DNA from 3 places in the Dongia sp. agr-C8 genome. Region 1 is predicted to be linked to each of the others. Evidence: riboswitches for the same ligand, from Rfam matches in the RefSeq annotation. Region 1 holds a riboswitch; each other region holds the start of a gene.
What was found. Region 1 has a riboswitch for cobalamin ahead of ACYQ4T_RS24785 (hypothetical protein). Riboswitches for the same ligand answer to the same signal wherever they lie in the genome.

Region 1 (5,260 bases):
GACAAGCTGGTGGTGGCGGCGATCCTGATGTCGATGACCGCCCATGGCCAGATCTCCGGTTGGGTCGTTCTGCCGGCCCTGATCATCCTCTGCCGCGAGATCCTGGTCTCCGGCCTGCGCGAGTACCTGGCCGAGCTGAAGGTTCGCCTGCCGGTCTCGATGATGGCGAAGTGGAAGACGACGATGCAGATGGTCGCCGTCGGCTTCCTGATCGTCGGCGACGTGATGCCGGGCTGGCCGGTCCAGCTCATCGGCGAAGCCCTGATGTGGCTGGCCGCGGCGCTGACCCTGGTCACTGGCTATGATTATTTCCGGGTCGGCATCAAGCACATGGCCGAAGACGACCGCGCGGACGCGAAGAAGTGAAGGTCCTAGGCCTGGCGGGCTGGAGCGGGGCAGGCAAGACCACCCTGCTGGCCAAGCTGATCCCCGAGCTGATCCGGCGCGGCATCACCGTCTCCACCATGAAGCACGCGCATCACGCCTTCGACGTCGACACGCCGGGCAAGGACTCCTATGTCCACCGCGAGGCCGGCGCCACCGAGGTGCTGGTCGCTTCCGCCAACCGCTGGGCGCTGATGCACGAGCACCGCGGCGCGCCGGAGCCGGACTCGAGAGAACTCATGAAGCATATGAGTGAGGTCGACCTCCTGCTGGTCGAGGGCTTCAAGCGCGAAGGCCACGACAAGCTGGAGATCTGGCGCGAGGCCAACGGCAAGCCGCTGCTGGCCGCCGAAGACCCGAACATCGTCGCCGTGCTGGTGGACGGGCCGAAGCCGGAGACGAGGCTGCCGGTGATCGACCTCAACGACATCGGCGCGATCGCCGATTTCGTGATGCGGCATTGCGGCTTCGAAAAGGCGTAAGCCCCGACACCAAGTGCCGGGGCTTACCCGCGATCAGGCCGCCGGCGCGACGAACCGCTTGTAGCAGTAGCCGCTGAGCGCGCCGAGGACGGCCCAGAACAGCAGCTGGGCGATCATCGTGGCGGCGAGGAAGCGATGGGCCAAGGCTTCCGGCGCCGCCGAGGCGTATTCCTCCGGCTGCGGCGCGCCGATCGCATGCGGCACCACCATCATGGCCAAGGCGACCACGACCCAGAGCGGCTTCGGCTCCCGGACATAGAACAGCAGGCCCAGACCGCCTGCCGTCAGCACCGCGGTCGCGACCCACCAGATCTGCCGTGCCGTGAGATCCGCCACGGCGCTGCCGGGCAGCTCCGGGGGCAGGCCGATGCTGGGGGCCAGAATGAAGACCGCGAAGCCGCCGAGACCCCAATAGACGCCCTGGCGCCAATCGATCGCCCGGCCGGAGACCGCATAGACGGCGATCAGCAGCAGCGCGAAGCCGATGCCGGTCAGCAGATCGGCCAAGGCGGTGAAAGCGGTGCGTTCGAACCCGTCCCGCGGCTCCCACGCGTCGCCGTCATGCGCATGGCCCTCGGCGGCATGATTCGCGGCGGCATGATCGTGGTCCTGCGCTTCCGCCGTCGCTGCGGTATTCGCCGCGGCGCCGGCAGCGGGTGCCGGCGCCTCGGCAGCTTTCTCGAAGACCTCGGCCTGGAGGATGACGGGGACTGTCGTCACGTTGTGCACCAGCGTGACGAAGAGCCCGGACAATAGTCCGGCGCTCGCGGCTGCGATGAACAGCCGCCGAAACATCTGCATGTGACTAGCCCCTTAGTGGCAGGGGAAGCCGTTGGAATGGCGGGTATCGTGGGCCGCGTTATGCGCCGCCGCGATATGCGAGAAGCCAACGCCCCAGATCATGAACACGCCGAGGAAGGCGGCCATGCTGGCGGCGATCAGGGTCTTCGAGCGGGTCGCGGAGATCGTGGCGGTGTTGGTGCGGGTCTGCGTGGTCGTGGTCATCGAAAGTCTCCTATCTGGCGCGACATCCCCGTCGCGCGGTTGCAGGTCTCACTCCCGATGGCAGGTTTCCTGACTCGCGGGTCTCCGCCTTGCGCCGACCTTCCCGGCCCCTCTTGAATCTAAGGGTCCTCCAGTGGTCATAAGTGACGCTCGGCTCGCCGCTGACAGTTGCGGGGGCAGCCACGGCATTGGCCCCTTCTGGGTCGTCCGCACCGTGTTCCCTTTTAAGCCCCTGGACTTCATCCGTCGGGGCACCATCGCCGCGAATTATAGGGATTCGGCCTATAAAGCGTCAATCCGGCGCGAAGGCCGGAACTTGGCGCGGCAGCGACTCAATCGGTTCAGTTCGCGCCGCATTGCGGCGCCGGCGGCTCTGTTCGCGCCGCATGGCGGCGCCGGGTCCGCGGGATGGCGGCGAGGCGGGCGCGGTCGGCCCGGCCCATCTCGCCGATCAGCGCCTGGGCGAAATCGGAGAAGGGCTCGCCTTCCCCGCGCGACTGCCGCCCGATCAGCACCTGCGCGGCCAGCGCCGGGTCGATCTCCGGCGGCAGGTCGAGCACCCAGCGCAGGACGTCGAGGCGCAGTGCGCCGTTGTTCTTGGTCGATGCGGTGAACAGCGCCGCCAGGCTGTCGGCGGAACGCTCGAGCAGTGATGCGCGGATCATGGTTTCTTTCTCCGGACGCCCCGCCGGCAAGAAGGGTTGCACAGGTGATGGCAGGTCTCCTGGCTCGCGGTCTTGGCCGACATCCGCCTTCCCGAGTCTTCGCTCAGTGGCTGCGGCCCAGGTCTTGAACGCTGAGCCGCGTGGATGTTCGACGAACTGCTTACAGTTGCGGGGGCAGCCACGGCATCGCACCGTGTTCCCTATTATCCTCGCGCCAAGGTCATCCCCTTGTCGCGAGGAACCATCGGCGCTCTTGGTAGAGAGACGCGGCCTGCCGGTCAAGATGCGACTCGCGGGCCGGCTTATCAGGCGCTAGGCTGCGCGCCATGAATACCGAGGTCCGACCGATCGGCTCGCCCTGCACCGGCATCTGCACGCTCGACGACGTGAGCGGCTATTGTCTCGGCTGCGCGCGTTCGTCGGCCGAGATCGGCGAATGGTCGAAGGCGGGCAACGAGCGGAAGCGCGCGATCTGGGCCGCGCTGCCGCCGCGCATCGTGCAACTCGGCATCGCCGTCACGCGGCTCCCTTGGCTGCCCGACGAAGTTGCCGGCTTCATCGCCGACACGCTGGTCCGGCGCAGCGGCACCTGGGTGGCCGGCTGCCACGGCGCGAGCGCGGCGTTCATGTTCGACGCCGAGGAGCCGGCCGAAGTCTCGGTCGAGACCGAGCTGCGCGCGGTCACCGCGCGCGGTGCCCTGCGCTTCACGCCGCGCGGCGATCTCCGCGCGCTGCAATGGCGCGATGCAAGCGTCGCGGGCGGGGTGCGGGCGATCCTCGTCGTCATCCCGCGCCCGCGCAACGTTTCCGCGCCGGGATTGCTGCTGACCGATTGCGGTCCCGATGCGGCGGCGATCCAGCCCGCGCATCGCGGCGAGACCTTGTTCGATCTCGGCCTGGGCCGCGATCACATGCGCTTCCTCCTGCGCAGCGCCGATCCGGCGCTCGACGCGGTGCTGCGCGGTGCGACCGGGCTGCCGCCCGAGGCCGTGCTGCGGCGCTGCGGCGGAACCCTGCTGCAGCACAACCCGACCCGCGTGGTCGAAACCCCGCTCGGCCGGATCGAAGTGATGACGCCGATCCCGGCACCCGGCGGCCAGTCGCCGGACGGGCCGCATGCCCATCTGCTGCCCGGGGAGCTCGCCTTGCGGCGCGCGACGCCGGCAGAGGTCGACCTGCCCGAGGCCTATACACTCTGCGCCACCTTCTACCCGTGCAACCCGCCGCAAGACGCTCCCCGCCCCGGGGCCTGCCGCGCATGATCGCACGGTTTCGCCATCACCGGTTTGCGATCGGCCTGATCGCCGCCTATGCGCTGCTGCTGAGCACGCTGCTGCCCGCCTTCGCGGCGGTCGCCGATCCGCTGCAGGCGATGCTCGAGGCGCATCTCTGCGGGCCGAGCGGATCGCAGAACGACGAAGCGCCCGCCAGCCCGGCCGAGCATCAACAGAAATGCCAGCTCTGCGGCCCGAGCTGCGCGATGGGCGGCCATGCGCCGGTCGCGACGCTTGCCGACGGTGGAATCACCGTCGCGCCGCCGGCGACGTCGATGGCCATGCCGCAAGGGCCGGGCGACGCCGACCCTGCACCGCTTTCCCTTTATCCCTCCGACCTCTTCTCCCAAGGGCCACCGCAAGCGGCCTGATCGCCGCTTTGCTTCGTACCCTTCTTTTTTTGGAGATGAGAGATGAATCCCGAACGCACCGGGACCGCGCCCGCCATGGCGCCGTCCCTGCCTATGCTCTATCGCGCGATCTGGCGCTGGCATTTCTATGCCGGCCTCGTCGTCGTGCCCTTCCTGCTGGTCTTCGCCGTCACCGGCCTCATCATGGTCTACGGCAACTCGGTCGAGACTTTCCTCGGAAAGAAATATCACGTCGCCCCCGGCGGCGAGCGGCTGAGCATCGTCGACCAGGCGGCCGCGGCGCAGGCGGCGATCCCCGGCGGCACCACGCGGCTCTTCGTCAGCCCGGCGGAAGACACCCGTTCCAGCGTGTTCCTGGTGAATGCCGACGACAAGGACAACGTCGTCTCGCTCGATCCCCATGACGGCAAGGTGCTGGGCATCATCGTCAAGGACGACACCTGGTTCTACTGGGCCGACCATATCCACGGCACCTTGCTGCTCGGCGATTTCGGCGACCGGCTGCAGGAGATCGCGGCCGGGCTCGGCATCGTGCTGGTGCTGACCGGGTTGTATCTCTGGTGGCCGCGCAACGCGCGCGGCTGGGCCGATGCACTGGTGCCGAACCTTTCGCTGCGCGGCCGCCTGCTGTGGAAGCAGCTGCACATGACCGGCGGCTTCTACTTCTCGATCGTGCTGCTGTTCTTCCTGATCTCCGGCCTGTCCTGGGCGGGAGTCTGGGGCGCGCAGTTCGTGCAGGCCTGGAGCACCTTCCCGGCGGCGAAGTGGGACAATGTCCCGCTTTCCGACGAGACTCATGCCAGCATGAACCACGGCGCCATGAAGGAGGTGCCCTGGGCGCTGGAGCAGACACCGATGCCGGAATCCGGCTCGCAGGCGGGCAAGCAGGGCATCCCGATGGGCATGGTCAATCTCGACAGCGTCGCCGCCTATGCGAAGTCGATCGGCTTCGACGAGCAGTTCCGCATCAACCTGCCGAGCGGGCCGGAAGGCGTCTACACGATCTCCGCGGACTCGATGGATGGCGACACCCATGACCCGATGGGCGATCGCACCGTGCATATCGACCAGTACAGCGG
Region 2 (5,260 bases), on a different contig from region 1:
GAGATCGGCCAGGCTGGTCACGGCCTCGCCCGGCCAATAGAGACCGGCTTTGAGCAGCGGCCGCGGCTCCAGCCATTCGGTAGCGCGGCCGATCAGGCCCGCCGCATGCAGCAACGCCTGCTGCGCATTCTCGATCCCGCCTTCGGTGAAGTAGCGCCAGAGCCGATGCGCTACTTGGGTGTCCAACGTGGTGAAATCGGCAAGCTCGGGATCCGGCTGATCGTCGCCTGGCAGCACCGCGAGCGGAATGTTGTTGTCGCGGCAGGTCGCGGAGATCTCTTCCAGCCCATAGGGCCAGTAGCGCCGCCCGCCGATCAGCCGCACGATCACCAGCTTGGCATGCCCGATGATGTTCTCGACATAGGCATCGACCGAGAGATGGTGCTGCAGCAGCAGCAGATTGGCGAGCCGCAGGCTCGGCTTCGGTTCCGGCAGCGCGGCATAGGCGGCGGCGAGGCAGGCGAGCTCGGTATCCGCCGCGGAGAGAATGACGATCTCACCCGGCGTCTGGCCGAGGTCGATCGCGCCTGATCCGTCGGAAATCTCGCCCGGCTTGGCCGCGAGGAGATGCATCTCAGCCCTTGACCGCCGCTTCGATCGCCGCGCGGTCGAGACCTTTGAGGCCGATCACCACCAGCCGGCCCCTGCGGGCCTCGTCCGAGCCCCAGGCGCGGTCATAGTAATGCTGGATGCGGCCGCCGACGCCTTGCAGCACCAGGCGCATGTCGCGCCCCGCCACGTCGAGGAAGCCCTTCACGCGCAGGATGTCATGGGTCGCGATCGCGGGCTTCAGGCGTGCCAGCAGCTCATCGGGTGTCTTCAAAATCGGCATGTCGATCTGGAAGCTCTCGAACTCGTCGTGGTCGTGATCCTCGCCTTCGAGCTCGTGGTGCGAGAAGCGGGTGTCGAGGTCGTCCTCCGCCGCGGCACCGAGGCCCAGCAGCACGTCGGGGTCGATCGCACCGTAGCTGGAGAGAACTAGCTTCGCCTTCCGCTTCATCTCGCGGTCGATCACGTCCTTCGCCGCCGTGCGATCGTCCGGCGACATCTGGTCGTTCTTGTTGAGGATGATGAGATCGGCGCTGTTGATCTGGTCCTCGAAGAGTTCCGCCAGCGGACTCTCGTGGTCGAAAGATTCGTCGGCGGCGCGCTGCGCCGCGACCGCTTCCGGATTGTCCGCGAAGCGGCCGGCCGCCGCGGCCGGGCCATCGACCACCGCGATCACGCCATCCACCGTCACCCGCGTCCGGACTTCCGGCCAGTTGAAGGCGCGGATCAGCGGCTTAGGCAATGCGAGGCCCGAGGTCTCGATCACGATATGCTCCGGCGGCTGCGGCCGGTCCAGGAGCGCGGTGATGGTCGGCAGGAAATCGTCGGCGACGGTGCAGCAGATGCAGCCGTTGGCCAGCTCGACGATATTCTCTTCCGGGCAATCCTCGATGCCGCAGCCCTTGACGATCTCGCCATCGACCCCGAGCTCGCCGAACTCGTTGATGATCAGCGCGATGCGCCGCCCGCGCGCATTGCGCAGCAGGTTCTGGATCAGGCTGGTCTTTCCGGCGCCGAGGAAGCCGGTCACGATGGTCGCGGGAATCTTGGTCGTCATCAGACTTCTCTTCTCACTTCAGTTTCATCGGGAGACCGGCGGTCACGAAAACGACGTGATCCGCCTTCTCCGCCAAACGTTGATGCAGGATGCCGGCGAGGTCGCGGAAGCGCCGGGCCAGCGCATTGTCCGGTACGATCCCCTGCCCGACTTCGTTCGAGACGAAGACCACCGGTCCGCCGCACTGGCCGAGCGCGGCGATCAAGCCGTCGATCTCGGCATCGACATTCCGCTCCTGCCCCAGCAGATTGCCGAGCCAGAGCGTCAGGCAATCCACCAGAACCGCCGCTCCCTGTTCCGTTTCGGCCTTCAAGGCACCGGCGAGGTCGAGCGGCTCCTCGACGGTCTTCCAATCCGAATCCCGGCGCTCGCGATGCGTCTTCACCCGCGCCGCCATCTCGTCGTCCAGCACCTCCGCGGTGGCGAGATAGGTGCGGCGCCCGGGATGGCGATCGACCAGGCCTTCGGCATAGCGGCTCTTTCCAGAGCGCGCCCCGCCCAGGACCAGGGTTACCGGCGGCAAGGGCGTGATCAGCCCGGACACGCCCAGCGACAGACTGGATGGTTGAGACTTCGACAAGGTGTTGCGCTCCTCCCGCCGAGGCGCCGACCGTTATAAAGAGCGTTCGCCGAGGTCTCCTGGCTCGACCGCCGGAACCCGCGCCTTCCCGGCCAGAACAGGGCCAGTGGCTTTCTCCGGGTCCGTTGCCCGAACGCGAAGGTCCAGGCGCAATCCTACAGTTGCGGGGGCAGCGCCGGCATCGGACCGGCTTCCCTCCCTGCGAACGGCCGGAAACTAGCAGGAAGCCCGGGGCGGTGCAGCAAAATCCGCCGTGGAGGTTAACGGGTTCAAACCGTCTCCCAGACCCGTTCCGGCGGCCGGGCGACGACCGCGCCCTTGGGCCCGACCACGATCGGCCGCTCGATCAGGACCGGGGTCTTGGCCATGGCCTTGATCAGAGCTTCATCGCTGGTCTTGTCGGTCAGTTTCAGGGCCTCGAAGGCCTCGCCTTTCTTGCGGAGAATGTCGCGCGGCCCCAGTTTCAGCTTCTTCAGCAGGGACTTGATTCCCGCTTCGTCCAGTGGGGTCTTCAGGTATTCGACCACCTTCGGCGCGTGGCCCTTTTCCTTCAGCCAGCCCAGCACCTTCTTGGAGGTGCTGCAATTCGGGTTATGGTAGATGGTGACGGCCATGGACCTTCCTCGCGCCCTTATTAAGTAGAGATCATGAAGCTGCTTTATTTCGCCTGGCTCCGCCAGAAGATCGGCAAGGCCGAAGAAACCCTCGACGTTCCCGCCCATGTGAAAGAGGTCGGGCAGCTGCTCGACTGGCTGGAGAGCCTCGGCCCCAATTACGCGACCGCGCTCAAGGAGCGCAAGGCCGTGAAGGTCGCGGTCAACCAGGACTATGTCGGCCTCAGCCATCCGGTCAAAGCCGGCGACGAGGTCGCCTTGTTCCCGCCGGTGACCGGCGGCTGAAGTCGTGACCGTCCGGGTCCAGACGCAGGATTTCGACATCGGCGCCGAGCTCCAAAAGCTCGCGGCCGGAAATCACCAGGTCGGCGGGGTCGCGAGCTTCGTCGGCCTAGTGCGCGACATCGCACCCGCAGGCTCCGGCGCCGCGAGCTCAATGACGCTTGAGCACTACCCCGGCATGACCGAGAAGCGCCTTGCCGAAATCGAGGCGGAGGCGCAGCGCCGCTGGCCCTTGTCGGCGACGCTGATCATCCACCGCTACGGGCGGCTGGAGCCGGGCGACCGGATCGTGCTGGTCGCGACCGCCTCCAGCCACCGCGAGGCGGCGCTGGAATCCTGCGCCTTCCTGATCGACTGGCTGAAGACCGAGGCACCGTTCTGGAAGCTGGAAGACGGCCCCGAAGGCGCCCGCTGGGTCGAGGCGAAGACCAGCGACGACGCCCGCAAGGCGGCCTGGCTCAAGAAGTAGCCGCCTCACAGCTTGAAATCTTCCTGACAAACCGCCAATTCTCCTATCCCTGAAACGGCCGACCGGGGCGACCGCTTCCCATGTCCGACACCATGCAGCTTTTGACGGATCCTGCCGTCATCCTCAGTTTCGTTACGCTTGCGGCCCTCGAGATCGTCCTCGGCATCGACAATCTGCTCTTCGTGCAGATCGTCGCCGGGCGCGTCTCGCCGGACAAACAGCGGCTGGCCCGGCGTCTCGGCCTTGCCTTGGCGCTGCTGACACGGTTGGCGCTGCTGGCCTCGATCTCCTGGGTAGCCGGACTGAAAGAGCCGATCCTGACCGTCGACTGGTTCGGGCCGGAGAACACGTACGACCTCTCCTGGCGCGACATCATCCTGCTGGGCGGTGGCTTGTTCCTGCTGGCGAAGTCCACCACAGAGATCCACCACAACATCGACGTCGCGCACGAGGAAGAAGGGGAGAAGAAGACCTATCTCACCCTCGCATCTGCCGTGGTGCAGATCGCGATCCTGGACATCGTCTTCTCGCTGGACAGCGTCATCACCGCGGTCGGCATGTCGGATCACCTGGAGGTGATGGTGGCCGCGGTCGTGACGGCGATGATCGTGATGATCGCGGCAGCGAATGCGGTCGGCGATTTCGTGGACAAGCATCCTTCGGTGAAGATGCTCTGCCTCGCCTTCCTGCTGCTGATCGGCGTGGCGCTGCTCGGCGAAGGCCTGCACTTCCACATCCCGAAGGGCTACCTCTACTTCGCCATCGCCTTCTCGGCCGGCGTCGAGGGATTGAACCTCTGGGCCCGCGCCCGCAAGGAAGCGGCGAAAAAGCGGGCAGCCGCCTAAAAGAAAACCCCGCTCCCTCGGCCCGAGGGAGCGGGGTTTGACTTTGTACGGACCGCTTAAGCCGCCGCGCTGTTCTGATGCGCGCGCACTTCCTTCAGATAGTCCTCGCGCAGCTGGCGGGTGACCGGGCCGACCTTGAACTTGTAGTCGCCGACCTGGCCGACGGGCGTCACTTCCGCGGCGGTGCCGACCAGGAAGACCTCCTCGGTCTTGGCAAGCTCGTCCGGCATGATCGCGCGCTCGACCACCTTCAGCTGGCGGCGGCGGGCGAGATCCATCACGGTCTGCCGGGTGATGCCGTTCAGGAAGCAGTCCGGCGTCGGCGTGTGCACTTCGCCGTTCTGCACCAGGAAGACATTGGCGCCCGTGGCCTCGGCAAGTTGTCCGCGATAGTCGATCATCATCGCGTCCTGATAGCCTTCCGCCTCGGCCTCGTGCTTCGAGATCGTGCAGATCATGTAGAGACCGGCGGCCTTGGAAGCGGTCGGTGCCGTGTTCGGCGCCGGGCGCTGGTACTTCGCCCATTTCAAGCGGATGCCCTTCTCCAGCAGCTCCGGCGAGAAATAGGCGGGCCATTGCCACATCGCGATCGCGCAGTGGATCGTGTTCTGCTGCGCGGCGACGCCCATCATCTCGCTGCCGCGCCAGGCCAGCGGCCGGACGTAGCAATCGACCAGCCCGGCGCGGCGGATCAGCTCTTCCTTCGCCGCGACCAGCTCCTGCACCGAATAGGGAATCTTGAAGCCGAGGATATCTGCCGACTTGTGCAGCCGCTCCGAATGCTCCTTGGACTTGAAGACCTTGCCGCCATAGGCGCGCTCGCCTTCAAACACGCAGGAGGCATAGTGCAAGCCGTGGGTCAGG
Region 3 (5,260 bases), on a different contig from region 1:
GGCCGGCTGGTGACCGCGGTCGAGCATTGCGACATGGTTGCCGCCACGCTCACCGGCGTCACCGATCCCGCGCGGCTGACGCGCAGCATCTGCGCCATGGGCCATAAATGGATGTGGAACCCGCGCTGGCAAGGCCTGCCGTCGCAGGAATTCCTCTCCGCGGTCGATCCGCTGTTCGACGGCATCCGCGCCAAGCTCGGCGGCGACTACCAGACCTGTGACAGGATCGCCGGGCGGCTGTCTCCGTTCTGGGCCGGGCGTCTCGGCATCCCGGCCGGCATCCCAGTGGCGGTCGGCGGCTTCGACGCGCATTGGGATGCGCTCGGCGCCGGCTGCCGCATCGGCGACGTGGTCAATGTCGTGGGCACTTCGACCTGCATCATCGCCATCGCCAGGGAAGTGGGCCTCATCCCGGGCTTGTGCGGCATCGTCCCCGGCAGCGTCGCGCCCGATCTCATCGGCATCGAGGCTGGACTCTCGGCGACCGGCGACATCTTCGACGCCATTGCACGGCGTGCGCATGTCCCGCTGGAAGAACTCGGCAGGGACCTCGACCGCTACGGCCCGGGCGGGAAGGGACTGCTGCGCCTCACCTGGGACAACGGCGACCGCACGGTGCTGGTGAAATCCGATCTGGGCGGTGTGACACTCGGCTGGAACCTGCTGCACACCGCGCAGGATGAGCTCTTCGCCGCGATCGAGGGCACCTCCTTCCACACCCGCCTGATCCTCGAGCGCATGGCGGAGAACGGCGTGCCGATCGAACGCATCATCAACGGCGGCGGCATCCCGCAGAAGAACGCGGTGCTGAACCAGGTCTACGCCGACGTGCTCGGCAAGCCGGTCCTGGTGCCGGACGGCATCCCGACCGGCTTCGGCGCCGGCATCTTCGCCGGCCTCGCCGCCGGCTTCTATCCCGACGTCGCCGCCGCGCAGGCCGCACTCTGCCTGCCGTTCAAGACCATCCAGCCGCGCCCCGAGCGCCGCGCGGTCTACGACCGGCTCTATGGAATGTTCAGGCAGGCCTATTTCGCCTTCGGGTCCGGCCAGCCGGCGCAGAACTTGGGCGAGATCCTGCCATACTTGAAACAACTCGGCGCCGCTCAAGCCGCAGGTTGACCACCGCGCGGAGCTTTAGACGGGTGCAGCCTTTTGAAGCACCGCCGCTGGCGCAGGCCGCTCGTCCCTACAGGGGCGTGTAGTCGATCTCCAGGAAGTCGATCACTTCTTTCTTCCAGCGATCACGCACGAAGGCGACATGGTCGGGGTGCTGGTCGTAAGTGTCGTAGCCGGTCTGGTCCTCGAACTCCATGGAGAAGCCGAACTTGTAGTCGTTCTTGCGGCTCACCTGCTTCAGCTGCTCGAATTTCCGCACCGTCGGGATCTTGCTGAGGATCATGGCATCGGCCAGGAACTTCTTCTCCTCGGCGGAGTCCCGGGGATGTTTCAAGGTGAAGACGACGGTGTGCCGGATCATCGGTTCGTTTCCCCTGTGACCTTATTGTGGCGGATGTTCTACCCGGAACGCGAAGGCGGCGAAAGGGCCGCTGCCTTTCTCCGAATCCCAACCATGGCAAGAGGAAGAAAGGGCGCCTCACACTCCACGGGCACATACCCCAGTGCCATGGTTAACGCGACTAAAAGTGTCGCGCAAATCCCGCAACTCAGGCACCATGCTCCGGTCGGGGCGCGGTTGCCCATGCCATATGGCAATGTGCGGCCGCCGGTTGATTTCCAGAGGCGCAAGATGCGCACGATGCTTTCGATCGATGGCATCCGGGCGGGCGTCGATGACCTGGTCTCTGCTGCGATCCTGGCGGCGGGCTGGGAAGAAGCGCTGGGGCACTTCGCGATGGCGGCGGGTGCCCGCGACGCCGTGCTGATGCGGAATGAGGCGCGCAAGATGGTCACGGCGATCGTGACCCCTGAAGCCGCGCGCGCGGTTGCCGATTTCGCCGCCGGCCGCGCGCCGCCAAACTCGCGCTATCAGCGGGTCGGCACGCATTACGTTGGTTTCCGCATCGACCAGGACGACTATGCCGCCGAGGAGCTGGCGCGCGACCCGTTCTACCAGGAGTTTCTACGCCCGAACGGCGTGTTCTGGCATGCCAACACCGTGCTGGCGCCCGGTCCGGATGAATATGTCGAGCTGAGCCTGAAGCGGCGCGTCGAGCTTGGGCCCTTTCAGCCGGAAGAGCGCGCGCTGCTCGACAGCGTACTGCCGGAGCTCCATGCCGTCGCCCGCATCGCCAAGGGCGTGCTCGACGCCGAGGCGCGCGGCATGGCTTGGATGCTCGGCCGGCGCGGCGGCGCGATCATCGAGCTGGATTCCTGGGGCCGCGTGCTGCCCGGCCAATCGGCCGGCGAGGGCGATCCGGCCGCGCCGCTGCGGATCCTGCGCCGGCGTCTGGTGGCGGGCGATCGGGTGTCGCAGCTCTCGGTCGACCGCGCGGTGGCCAATGCGGTTTCCCGGCCGGGACGGCTGGGGGTCGCGGCGCTTACCGATCCCGAGGGCCGGCGCTATTTGCTGCAGGTCCATCCGGTGCCGGGCCGGGCCCGCGATGTCTTCGCCTCGGCCACGGCGCTGGCGTTGCTGATCGAGCGCGATCGCGATCCGGCGGCGCTCCGCCCCGACCTCGCCTGGATCCGGAGCGCCTATGGCCTGACCGAGCGGGAAGCGCACGTGGCGGCGTTGCTGGCCGAAGGCTTCGATATTGAAGCGATCGCCACGCAACTCAAGATCCAGCCCAGCACCGCCCGCAGCTATCTGAAAGACGCCCTGCAGAAGACCGGCGCCTCCCGCCAGGCCGAGCTCGTCGCGCTGCTCGCCCACGTCTGAGCTGCGGCGGTTCCTCCGCTTGACAAGGCGACCCGCCCGGCCTCAGTTACGGGCGCTGGTTCCTGTCCCGATCGATTGAAAGGGGCAGGTGAAAAGGGAATGCGATAGGCGCCGAGGGTGCCGAAGCGCAGCCGCCCCCGCGACCGTGACCGGAGAGGTCCGCCACTGCCACTGGCCGTTCGGCCGGGAAGGCGGCGGGACCGTAGAGCCGAGGCTCGAAATCCGCAAGCCGGGAGACCTGCCAGCGCAAGATGTCACGGGCGAACGGGGTTTTTCGCGGCCGGCTTAGGACGATGCTTTACCGCATCCCCCGGCCGTCCCCCCTTCCGCCGAAACAAGAAAGGCGTCTCGACCGGAAGGGCGATGAACGATCCGCGGATCTATGGTTGGTGTCCCGGCGCGCTGCGGCCGATGCAATCCGGCGACGGATTGGTGGTGCGGCTGCGCCCGCCGCTCGGCCGCCTGACCACCGAACAGGCGCGCCGGATCGCGGCCCTCGCCGCCGCGCATGGCAATGGGCAGATCGATCTCTCGTCGCGCGCCAACCTGCAGCTCCGCGGCGTCAGGCCGGAAACGCACCGTCCGTTGGTCGAGGCGCTGCAAGCGCTCGACCTGATCGATCTCTCCGCCCAAGCCGAGGCGCAGCGCAACATCGTGGTCACGCCGTTCTGGGCAGCGGATGACGACAGCGCCGTCATCACGCGCAAGCTGACCGCGCTCCTCGCTTCCGAGGATGCGCCGACTCTCCCCGGCAAGTTCGGCTTTGCGGTCGATTGCGGGCCGCGGCCGGTGCTCGCGGGCACCTCCGCGGACATTCGCATCGAGCGGGGCCGCGACGGCTTGATCTGCCGCGCCGACTCCATCTCCTTCGGTTGCACGGTTACGCGCGACGCAGCGGCGGAGACAGCATTGGCCTTCGCGCGCTGGTTCCTCGAAAGCGGCGGCGTGCAGCAGCAGCGCGGCCGCATGGCCCGCCATCTCGCCGCCGGCGCTGACCTGCCCGCGGCTTGGCGGCAAAACCCGGCGGCCGAACCGGCGCCGCGCCCGGGCCCCGGCCTCTGTGCACAAGGCGCGCTGGTGGCGGTCGAGTTCGGACGGATCGATGCGGAGACGCTCGCCGCCCTGGCCGCGCTGGGACCGCTGCGGCTGACGCCCTGGCGGATGCTGCTGATCGAAGGCGCGACGACGCTTACGGATCTGCCCGGCCTGATCCGTGATGCCGGCGACCCACGGCTGCGGCTGGAGGCCTGCACCGGGGCGCCGACCTGCCTGCAGGGCCTCGCCGAGACCCGGCCGCTGGCCCGGGCGCTGGCGCCGTTCCTGCCGGAGGGGGCGCGCCTGCATATCTCCGGCTGCGCCAAGGGCTGCGCCAGTTCCGGCGCTGTCGACCTGACACTTGTCGCAACCGGTCCAGATCGGTTCGACCTGATCCGCTACGGTCGGCCCGGCGATCCCCCCGAACGCCGGGGCCTGACGCCGGACGACATCCTGAAGCTGCATGGAATCCTGCGAGCCTGAATGCCCCACGCCTACGAAAAAGACGGAGCAAAGATCTACGCCCAGAGCTTCGCCACCATCCGCGCCGAAGCCGACCTCGCGCGCTTCTCCAAGGACGAAGAGCCGGTGGTCGTGCGGATGATCCATGCCGCCGGGCTGGTGGGGTTGGAGCGCGACGTCCACTTCACGCCCGGCATGGCGGCGACGGCCCGGGCGGCGCTCGCCGCCGGCGCGCCGATCCTCTGCGACGCGCGGATGATCTCCGAAGGCATCACCCGCGCGCGGCTGCCCGCCGACAACGCGGTGATCTGCACCTTGCAGGACCCGCGCGTGCCGGACCTCGCGCGCGACATGGGCAACACGCGCTCGGCCGCGGCGCTGGAACTCTGGCGCCCGCATCTCAAGGGTGCGCTGGTCGCGATCGGCAATGCGCCGACCGCGCTGTTTCATCTCCTGAACATGCTGGAAGACCCGGCCTGCCCGCGGCCGGCGGCGATCATCGGCTGCCCGGTGGGATTCGTCGGCGCGGCGGAATCGAAAGCGGCGCTGATCGCGGCCGACGTGGTGCCGGCGCTGGTGGTGAAGGGCCGCCTCGGCGGCTCGGCGATCACCGCCGCCGCCGTCAACGCCCTCGCCAGCTGGAAGGAATAGAATGGGCAAGGTGATCTGCGTCGGCCTCGGCCCGGGCGATCCGGAATTGATGAGCGTGCGTGCCGACCGCCTGGTGCGCGCCGCGCGGCATGTCGCCTATTTCTGCAAGGAAGGCCGGCTGGGCCATGCGCGGCAGATCGTGGACGGCATCCTTGCGCCCGACGCTGTCGAGTATTCGATGGAATACCCGGTGACCACCGAGATCCCGCTCGACGACCCGCGGTACAACGAGATGATGGCGGCCTTCTACGTCGACTGGTCGGCGAAGATCGC

Region 2: another riboswitch for cobalamin. It lies ahead of cobU (bifunctional adenosylcobinamide kinase/adenosylcobinamide-phosphate guanylyltransferase); the one in region 1 lies ahead of ACYQ4T_RS24785 (hypothetical protein).
Region 3: another riboswitch for cobalamin. It lies ahead of cobG (precorrin-3B synthase); the one in region 1 lies ahead of ACYQ4T_RS24785 (hypothetical protein).

Annotation. Positions count from the first base shown of each region.
Region 1 is NZ_BAAGHZ010000005.1:101,511-106,770, reverse strand. It holds gene pgsA (CDP-diacylglycerol--glycerol-3-phosphate 3-phosphatidyltransferase) at 1-366, shown strand, start outside; gene mobB (molybdopterin-guanine dinucleotide biosynthesis protein B) at 363-866, shown strand; gene ACYQ4T_RS24795 (CbtA family protein) at 900-1,667, opposite strand; gene ACYQ4T_RS24790 (CbtB domain-containing protein) at 1,680-1,871, opposite strand; cobalamin riboswitch at 1,914-2,145, opposite strand; gene ACYQ4T_RS24785 (hypothetical protein) at 2,213-2,536, opposite strand; cobalamin riboswitch at 2,569-2,797, opposite strand; gene ACYQ4T_RS24780 (DUF1289 domain-containing protein) at 2,863-3,798, shown strand; gene ACYQ4T_RS24775 (hypothetical protein) at 3,795-4,181, shown strand; gene ACYQ4T_RS24770 (PepSY-associated TM helix domain-containing protein) at 4,224-5,260, shown strand, end outside.
Region 2 is NZ_BAAGHZ010000001.1:255,508-260,767, reverse strand. It holds gene cobN (cobaltochelatase subunit CobN) at 1-573, opposite strand, end outside; gene cobW (cobalamin biosynthesis protein CobW) at 575-1,606, opposite strand; gene cobU (bifunctional adenosylcobinamide kinase/adenosylcobinamide-phosphate guanylyltransferase) at 1,620-2,186, opposite strand; cobalamin riboswitch at 2,239-2,383, opposite strand; gene arsC (arsenate reductase (glutaredoxin)) at 2,456-2,800, opposite strand; gene moaD (molybdopterin converting factor subunit 1) at 2,834-3,085, shown strand; gene ACYQ4T_RS01225 (molybdenum cofactor biosynthesis protein MoaE) at 3,090-3,551, shown strand; gene ACYQ4T_RS01220 (TerC family protein) at 3,632-4,396, shown strand; gene ACYQ4T_RS01215 (branched-chain amino acid aminotransferase) at 4,453-5,260, opposite strand, start outside.
Region 3 is NZ_BAAGHZ010000001.1:596,975-602,234, forward strand. It holds gene ACYQ4T_RS02680 (ribulokinase) at 1-1,119, shown strand, start outside; gene ACYQ4T_RS02685 (Dabb family protein) at 1,187-1,477, opposite strand; gene ACYQ4T_RS02690 (helix-turn-helix transcriptional regulator) at 1,748-2,839, shown strand; cobalamin riboswitch at 2,879-3,099, shown strand; gene cobG (precorrin-3B synthase) at 3,203-4,357, shown strand; gene ACYQ4T_RS02700 (precorrin-8X methylmutase) at 4,358-4,987, shown strand; gene ACYQ4T_RS02705 (precorrin-2 C(20)-methyltransferase) at 4,989-5,260, shown strand, end outside.